Linked DNA regions of Lichenihabitans psoromatis. The protein of the gene in region 2 interacts with the protein of the main gene of each other region in a pairwise test. Links are inferred from orthologs where the notes say so. Each region holds a gene or a part of one and is shown on either strand. Other genes may lie near its edges. The genes, in order: EY713_RS06805 and ccmE.

Region 1 (3,284 bases), 1.6 Mb from region 2 along the record:
GGGTTTCTGCCTTGGGTTTCGGGCACGGTCCTATGGACAGGAGCCGAGGGCGCCAACCGGGCCGATGCGCCGATGCTCGCCGAAAGCGTGCATTATGTCGGCCATGCCGATGGGCTGAAAACCGCACTGACGGCACGCGAAAATATCGAGATCGCGGCGGCCTTGAGCGGCGGCGTCACAACCTCGCCCGATCTCGCGCTGAAGCGCCTCGATCTGCTCCACGTTATCGACATCCCGGTCGGTTATTTATCCGCGGGACAGCGGCGGCGGGTGGCGCTCGCGCGGTTGCTGACGGCGCATCGTCCGCTATGGCTGCTCGATGAGCCAGCGACCGCGCTCGATCGCGCCGCGCAAGCCATGCTGGCCGAGATCATGACGGATCACCTGACCAGCGGTGGCTTGATCCTCGCGTCCACTCATGCGCCGCTCGACTTGCCGGGGCTGCGCGACCTGTGGCTCGAGCCGTGATGCGGGTCGGTCATCAGAATAAAGGGATTTCGCAAGTGATCTCGGACGTGATCCGGTGATCCGCGCGCTTCTGGCGCTGTTCCGGCGCGATCTCACCTTGGCGCGTCGCATCGGCGGCGGCGGCCTGATGGGCGTCGTCTTCTTTCTCAGTCTCGTCACCATCGTGCCGTTCGCGATCGGCCCAGACCTGAACCTCTTGTCGCGCATCGGCCCCGCCGTGCTCTGGATCGCGGCGCTTTTGTCTGGGCTGCTCGGGCTCGACCGATTGTTCCAAGCCGACGACGAAGACGGCTCGCTCGACCTGTTGCGGCTGAGCCCTGTTCCGCTCGAACTCGTGGTGCTGACCAAATGCCTCGCCCACTGGTGCGCCACCGGCCTGCCGATGGTGATCGTGGCACCTCTGTTCGGCCTGATGCTGGCCCTCGATGGTCCGGCGCTTTGGGGTGTCACGCTCAGTCTCTTGGTCGGTACCCCCGCGCTGACGTTCCTGGGTGCGATTGGCGCGGCCCTCACGGTCAGTCTCCGCCGCGGTGGGCTGCTGCTCTCGATCTTGGTGATCCCGCTTGCAGTGCCGGTGCTGATCTTCGGGGTATCGACCGCGCAGGCCGCGAGCGGCGGCACCGTCCCGTTCCTCACGCCGCTCCTGATCCTCTGCGGTCTCAGCCTCGGAGCTTTGGCGCTGGCGCCGTTTGCGGCCGCAGCGGCGCTTCGCGGCGCTGGGGAGTGAGGCACTGCGACGACCGGCGTCACCCAATCGGTTCATGCGACCGCAAGTCGTCGCTGGTAGGATGCGGCAGCTTGGCCTAAATTGAGGTCGTGTCGATCCTTACCACCTACGCCAACCCCACAAATTTTCTCCGGCTGACCGGCCGGCTGCTGCCGTGGCTCGCGAGCGTCGCGGCGCTCGCCCTGGCGGTCGGGCTGTATCTCGCGCTGTTCGTCGCACCCGCCGACTATCAGCAGGGCGAGACGGTGCGGATCATGTATATCCACGTGCCGGCCGCCTGGGTGTCGCTGTTGGCCTATCTGGTCATGACGGCCGCGGCGTTGGCGACGCTGGTCTGGCGGCATCCGCTGGCCGAAGCGGCCCAGAAGGCGGCCGCACCGCTTGGCGCAGCCTTTACGTTCATCTGCCTGGTCACCGGCTCGCTATGGGGCAAGCCGATGTGGGGCACCTATTGGGTGTGGGATGCGCGACTGACGTCGGAACTCGTGCTGTTGCTGATCTATCTCGGCCTCGTCGCCCTATGGCAGACGATCGAGGAGCCGGGCCGTGCGGCGCGCGCCGCTTCGATCATGACATTGGTCGGCTTCATCAACATTCCAATCGTCAAATTCTCGGTCGACTGGTGGAACACCTTGCACCAGCCGGCCTCGGTGTTCCGCATGGGCGGTCCGACGATCGCGGCCTCGATGCTGTGGCCGCTCCTCGTCATGGCGGTGGGCTATACGGCGCTGTTCGCGACCCTGCATCTGATGGCGACCCGCAACGAGGTGCTGCGACGCCGCGTGCGACGGCTCACCATGCTGGTCGCTGCGGGGGCGAAGCCGAGCGTCGCTCGTATGCGGCCCGCAAGGGTGTCGCCGTGATGGATCAGCCGGTCGACATGCACGTCGGTTTCATCGTCGCGGCCTTCGTGATCACCGGCCTCGTGCTGAGCGGCACCCTCGCGGCCGTGCTGCTCGATTATCGCGCCCAGTTGCGCGCCCTGGCGCGGCTCGGCCGCCCCGCCGGCAAGGACCTCGACGCATGACCGAGACGCCGCTTTCCGGGTCATCTGACATCGAGCGACCGCGGCGGCGCTTTCTCGTCATGCTTCCGCTGGTCGCCTTCGTGGCCCTGGCGGGCCTGTTCATGGTGCGGCTCGGCGCGGGCGATCCGTCCCGTATTCCCTCGGCCCTGATCGGGCGTCCCGCGCCCGTCTTCGCGCTGGCGCCGTTGCCAGGGCTCGAAACGCGCGGCCCCGGCGGCTTGACGGATGCCGATCTTCGTCAGGGTCATGTGACGCTCGTGAATGTCTTCGCCTCGTGGTGCGCCGAATGTCACGACGAGCACGACGCCCTGATGGCGCTGTCGCGCGACCCCGCGCTCGCCGGTGTCACCATGGCCGGCATTGTCTACAAGGAAGATCCTGAGAACGCCCGCCGCTACCTCGGCCAAAAGGGCAATCCGTTCGCACGCGTCGGGACCGACCCGTCCGGCCGAACCGGCATCGATTTCGGCGTCTATGGCGTGCCCGAGACATTCGTGATCAAGGGTGACGGTACGATCGCCTATAAGCTCGTCGGCGGCTTGACGGACGCGACACGCCCAGCCCTGCTCGAGGCGATCCGCAAGGCCGCGAGCTGACCGTTCCCGGCGTTTCCCGATCAACAGGTATGGTGCGCTTTGTCCTCGATTCCCTCACGATCCGGTCCCGGCACGATCTCGACGTCGCTCGCAGCCATCGCGCCCGTCGTCACCGCATTTCTGCTCGGTAATCTCGCGACCTTCCCGAATTTGCCGTGGTACGAGACGCTGACCAAGCCCGCGTTCAACCCACCCAACTGGTTGTTCGGCCCGGCTTGGACGCTGCTCTACATTTTGATGGCGGTCGCGTTTTTCCGCATCCTGCGGTTGCCGCCCGCGACGCGGGGGCGCAGCGCGGCCGTGATCTCGTTCCTGGTTCAGATCACGCTCAACGCCGCCTGGTCCTGGGCTTTCTTCGCCGGCCACAACCCACGCGTCGGTCTGATCGTGGTGGTGGCCCTCGTGGTCGCGGTTGCGGTCACGATGGTGTTGTTCTTCAGGCTGGATCGGATCGCGGGGTTTTGCT
Region 2 (3,271 bases):
GCCATGGCACGGGGTGCTCGAACCCCGACGGAACCTATCGCATCACGAGCTGATCCAAGCGGGCGATTTGGGTCGCTCGATCGGTGCATGCCTCGGTTTAGTTGAGTGGAGTTTGCGGTCGGTATGGTCTGGATCGTCTTCGCGTTGATGACCGCCGCCGTGGTGCTCTGTCTCGTCTGGCCGTTGGCGCGTACCGCTTCGTTTGCCCGTGGCAGGTCGGTCGATGTCGCGTTTTACCGAAGTCAGCTTGGCGAGGTCGACGACGACATCGCGCGGGGGCTCGTCAAGGCCTCCGAAGCAGATGCAACGCGAGCCGAGATCGCCCGCCGGTTGCTCCTCTCCGATAAGCGGCCAGAGCCTTCCGGCCCCGATGTCGGCTTCCGCAAGCGACGACTTGTTGCTGTCGTGGCGTCCGTCGTGCTGGTCCCGGTTTTGGCGATCGGCCTGTATGTTCGCGTTGGTCGTCCCGAGCAGCCGGATATGCCGATCGCCTCACGCGCCGCAGCTTCTTCGTTCGATCTTGCCGCTATTATCCCGAAGATCGAGGCTCGTCTGGCTGCCGATCCCAACGATGGGCGCGGCTTCTCTCTCATCGCTCCCATCTACTTTAAGATGGGCCGTTACGACGATGCGGCCCGCGCCTATGCGGCGGCACTTCGGATCCTTGGTGAAAATGCCGAGCGCCGCGCCGCCTTGGGGCAGGCGTTGGTGATGGCGGCCGACGGCGTCGTTACGGCCGAAGCGCGCGCCGCCTTCGACAAAGCGCTGAGCGACGATCCGACATTGCCGCAGGCCCGGTTTTTCGTCGCGGCCGCGACCGAGCAGGATGGAAACCGCGCCGATGCTTTGATCCTGTGGCGCAAACTCGCGGCCGACGCGCCGCCGGGCGCACCGTGGCTGGCGGCGGTGCAGGGTCATATTGCGGGTCTCGAAACGGCGGCCGTGGCGGGGCCCGCGACCCCGATGGCACGCAATTCCGAGGTTCCAGCAACGCCGGCCGGCGCCGTCATCGCGGCTTTGCCGGCCGATCAGCAGCAAGCCGCCATTCGCAGCATGGTGGATGGCTTAGCGGCGCGCCTTGTGCAAAACGGTCGCGATCCCGAGGGCTGGCTGCGTCTCGTGCGAGCCTATAGTGTGCTCGGAGATGCCAACAAGGCACGGGAGTCCCTCACCGAGGCCAGAAAGGCTTTGAGTGAGAATTCGGCTGCCCGAACCAAGCTCGACAATCTCGCCCATCAACTCGGACTGGAGGGATAAGGGTTTGACCAGGAAGGGGCGTCGTTTGGCCATCATCGGCGCTGCGGGCGGTGTGCTCGCCATCGCGTCCGGGCTCGTGCTGTACGCGCTTCGCGACAGTATCGTGTTTTTCTATGGCCCGACCGACCTCGTCGAGAAGATGCCTCCGCCCGGGACCCGCCTTCGCATCGGTGGGCTTGTCGAAGAGGGATCAATCGTCCGGCTCGGACAATCCAGTCTGACCTTCATGGTGACCGATCTGAAACGCGACGTAAAAGTGAGCTATACCGGGCTGCTGCCGGATCTGTTCCGCGAAGGGCAGGGCGTCGTCGCCGAAGGTGTGCTCGACGCTGCGGGCGGCTTTCGCGCCGATACAATTCTGGCCAAGCACGATGCCACCTATATGCCAAAGGATGTGGCCGACAGCTTGAAGCGGCAAGGCGTGTGGCGCGGCGACCAGAAGGCCGCGAGCGCCAGCAGCGGCGAGGTCGCGAAGGCTATCCCATGAGCGCGCGCAGATGATCGTCGAAACCGGCCATTATGCCCTTGTTCTGGCGCTTGCGGTTGCGTTGGTGCAGTCCGTCCTGCCCATTTGGGGCACGCGGCGCGGCGATGCCGGGTTGGCGGGTGTGGCGGCGCCGGCAGCCTGCGTTCAATTCGTTCTGATCGGCTACGCTTTCGTGGCGCTCGTCTACGCCCATGTCACGTCTGATTTCAGCCTCACCAACGTGGTCGAGAATTCGCTGTCGACCAAGCCGCTGATCTACAAGATCTCCGGCGTCTGGGGGAACCACGAGGGCTCGATGCTCCTGTGGGTGTTGATCCTCGCGGTGTTCGGCGCAGCGGTCGCGACGATGGGCCGTGGCATGGCCGACGATCTCCGGGCCAACACATTGGCGGTTCAAGCCTGGATCGCCTCGGCGTTTTTGCTGTTCATCCTCTTCACCTCGGATCCGTTCGCACGACGGTTGCCGGCACCGTTCGAGGGGCAGGATCTCAATCCCATCCTGCAGGATCCAGGGCTGGCGATCCATCCGCCGCTGCTCTACCTCGGCTATGTCGGCTTTTCGATCGTGTTCTCTTTCGCGGCGGCGGCGTTGATCAGCGGCCGGCTCGATGCTGCCTGGGCCCGCTTCGTGCGCCCCTGGGTCCTTATCGCCTGGGGTTTTCTGACTCTCGGGATCGCGATGGGCTCCTACTGGGCCTATTATACGCTCGGCTGGGGCGGGTTCTGGTTCTGGGACCCAGTCGAAAACGCCTCGCTCATGCCGTGGCTGGCCGGAACCGCGTTGCTGCACTCGGCGGCCGTCATGGAAAAGCGCGAAGCCTTGAAGATCTGGACCGTGTTTCTGGCGATCCTCACCTTCTCGCTGTCGCTGCTGGGCACCTTTCTGGTGCGTTCGGGCGTGCTCACCTCGGTACACACGTTCGCGACCGATCCGACCCGCGGTGTCTTCATCCTGGCGATCCTGACGGTTTTCATCGGCGGCTCGTTGGCGCTCTACGCGTGGCGCGCTCCGACGTTACGGCAGGGTGGTTTGTTCTCGCCGGTGTCGCGCGAGGGCGCGCTGGTGTTTAACAACCTGCTGCTGACCACCTGCTGCGCGACCGTGTTGACCGGCACACTTTATCCGCTTGCGCTGGAATCGTTGACTGGCGAGAAGATTTCGGTCGGGGCGCCGTTCTTCAACCTGACGTTCGGCCCCATCTTCGTGCCGATCCTGCTGGCGATGCCGCTCGGCCAGTCGCTGGCCTGGAAGCGCGGCGATCTCGTGGGCGCGGCGCAGCGGCTGATGGTGGCTGCGGCGCTCGGTTTTGCACTGGCGCTCGTTCTGGCGACCGTCATCAAAGGCGGCCCGGTGCTGACCGCGATGGGGGTCGGCTTGGCGCTCTACCTCATCATCGGAGCCTTTGCCGAGATCGCCTCCCGCGTCGCCGGTCGTGGTGTTCCAATCGGAGTTATGCTGTCGCGCGCCGTTGGCTTGCCACGCTCGGCTTGGGGGACGGCGCTGGCGCATGCAGGCATCGGTGTCAC

Evidence for each region.
Region 1: the proteins of ccmE (region 2) and EY713_RS06805 interact in binary tests that used the Escherichia coli proteins (3 or more experiments, as listed by UniProt). The link is inferred for Lichenihabitans psoromatis from one-to-one orthologs.

Annotation. Positions count from the first base shown.
Region 1 is NZ_CP036515.1:1,465,434-1,468,717, forward strand. The notes cover bases 199-3,171. They hold EY713_RS06805 (heme ABC transporter permease), read left to right. Parts: upstream 199-1,284; coding sequence 1,285-2,058; downstream 2,059-3,171. Other genes in these bases: ccmA (heme ABC exporter ATP-binding protein CcmA), read left to right, coding at 199-468; ccmB (heme exporter protein CcmB), read left to right, coding at 524-1,195; ccmD (heme exporter protein CcmD), read left to right, coding at 2,058-2,222; EY713_RS06815 (DsbE family thiol:disulfide interchange protein), read left to right, coding at 2,219-2,818; EY713_RS06820 (TspO/MBR family protein), read left to right, coding at 2,858-3,171. In the rest of the region: more of ccmA, read left to right, coding at 1-198; more of EY713_RS06820, read left to right, coding at 3,172-3,284. UniProt on the Escherichia coli protein: Required for the export of heme to the periplasm for the biogenesis of c-type cytochromes.
Region 2 is NZ_CP036515.1:3,099,745-3,103,015, forward strand. What follows is about bases 43-3,002. They hold ccmE (cytochrome c maturation protein CcmE), read left to right. Parts: upstream 43-1,261; coding sequence 1,262-1,744; downstream 1,745-3,002. Other genes in these bases: EY713_RS14395 (hypothetical protein), read left to right, coding at 43-53; ccmI (c-type cytochrome biogenesis protein CcmI), read left to right, coding at 124-1,257; EY713_RS14410 (heme lyase CcmF/NrfE family subunit), read left to right, coding at 1,755-3,002. In the rest of the region: more of EY713_RS14395, read left to right, coding at 1-42; more of EY713_RS14410, read left to right, coding at 3,003-3,271. UniProt on the Escherichia coli protein: Heme chaperone required for the biogenesis of c-type cytochromes. Transiently binds heme delivered by CcmC and transfers the heme to apo-cytochromes in a process facilitated by CcmF and CcmH.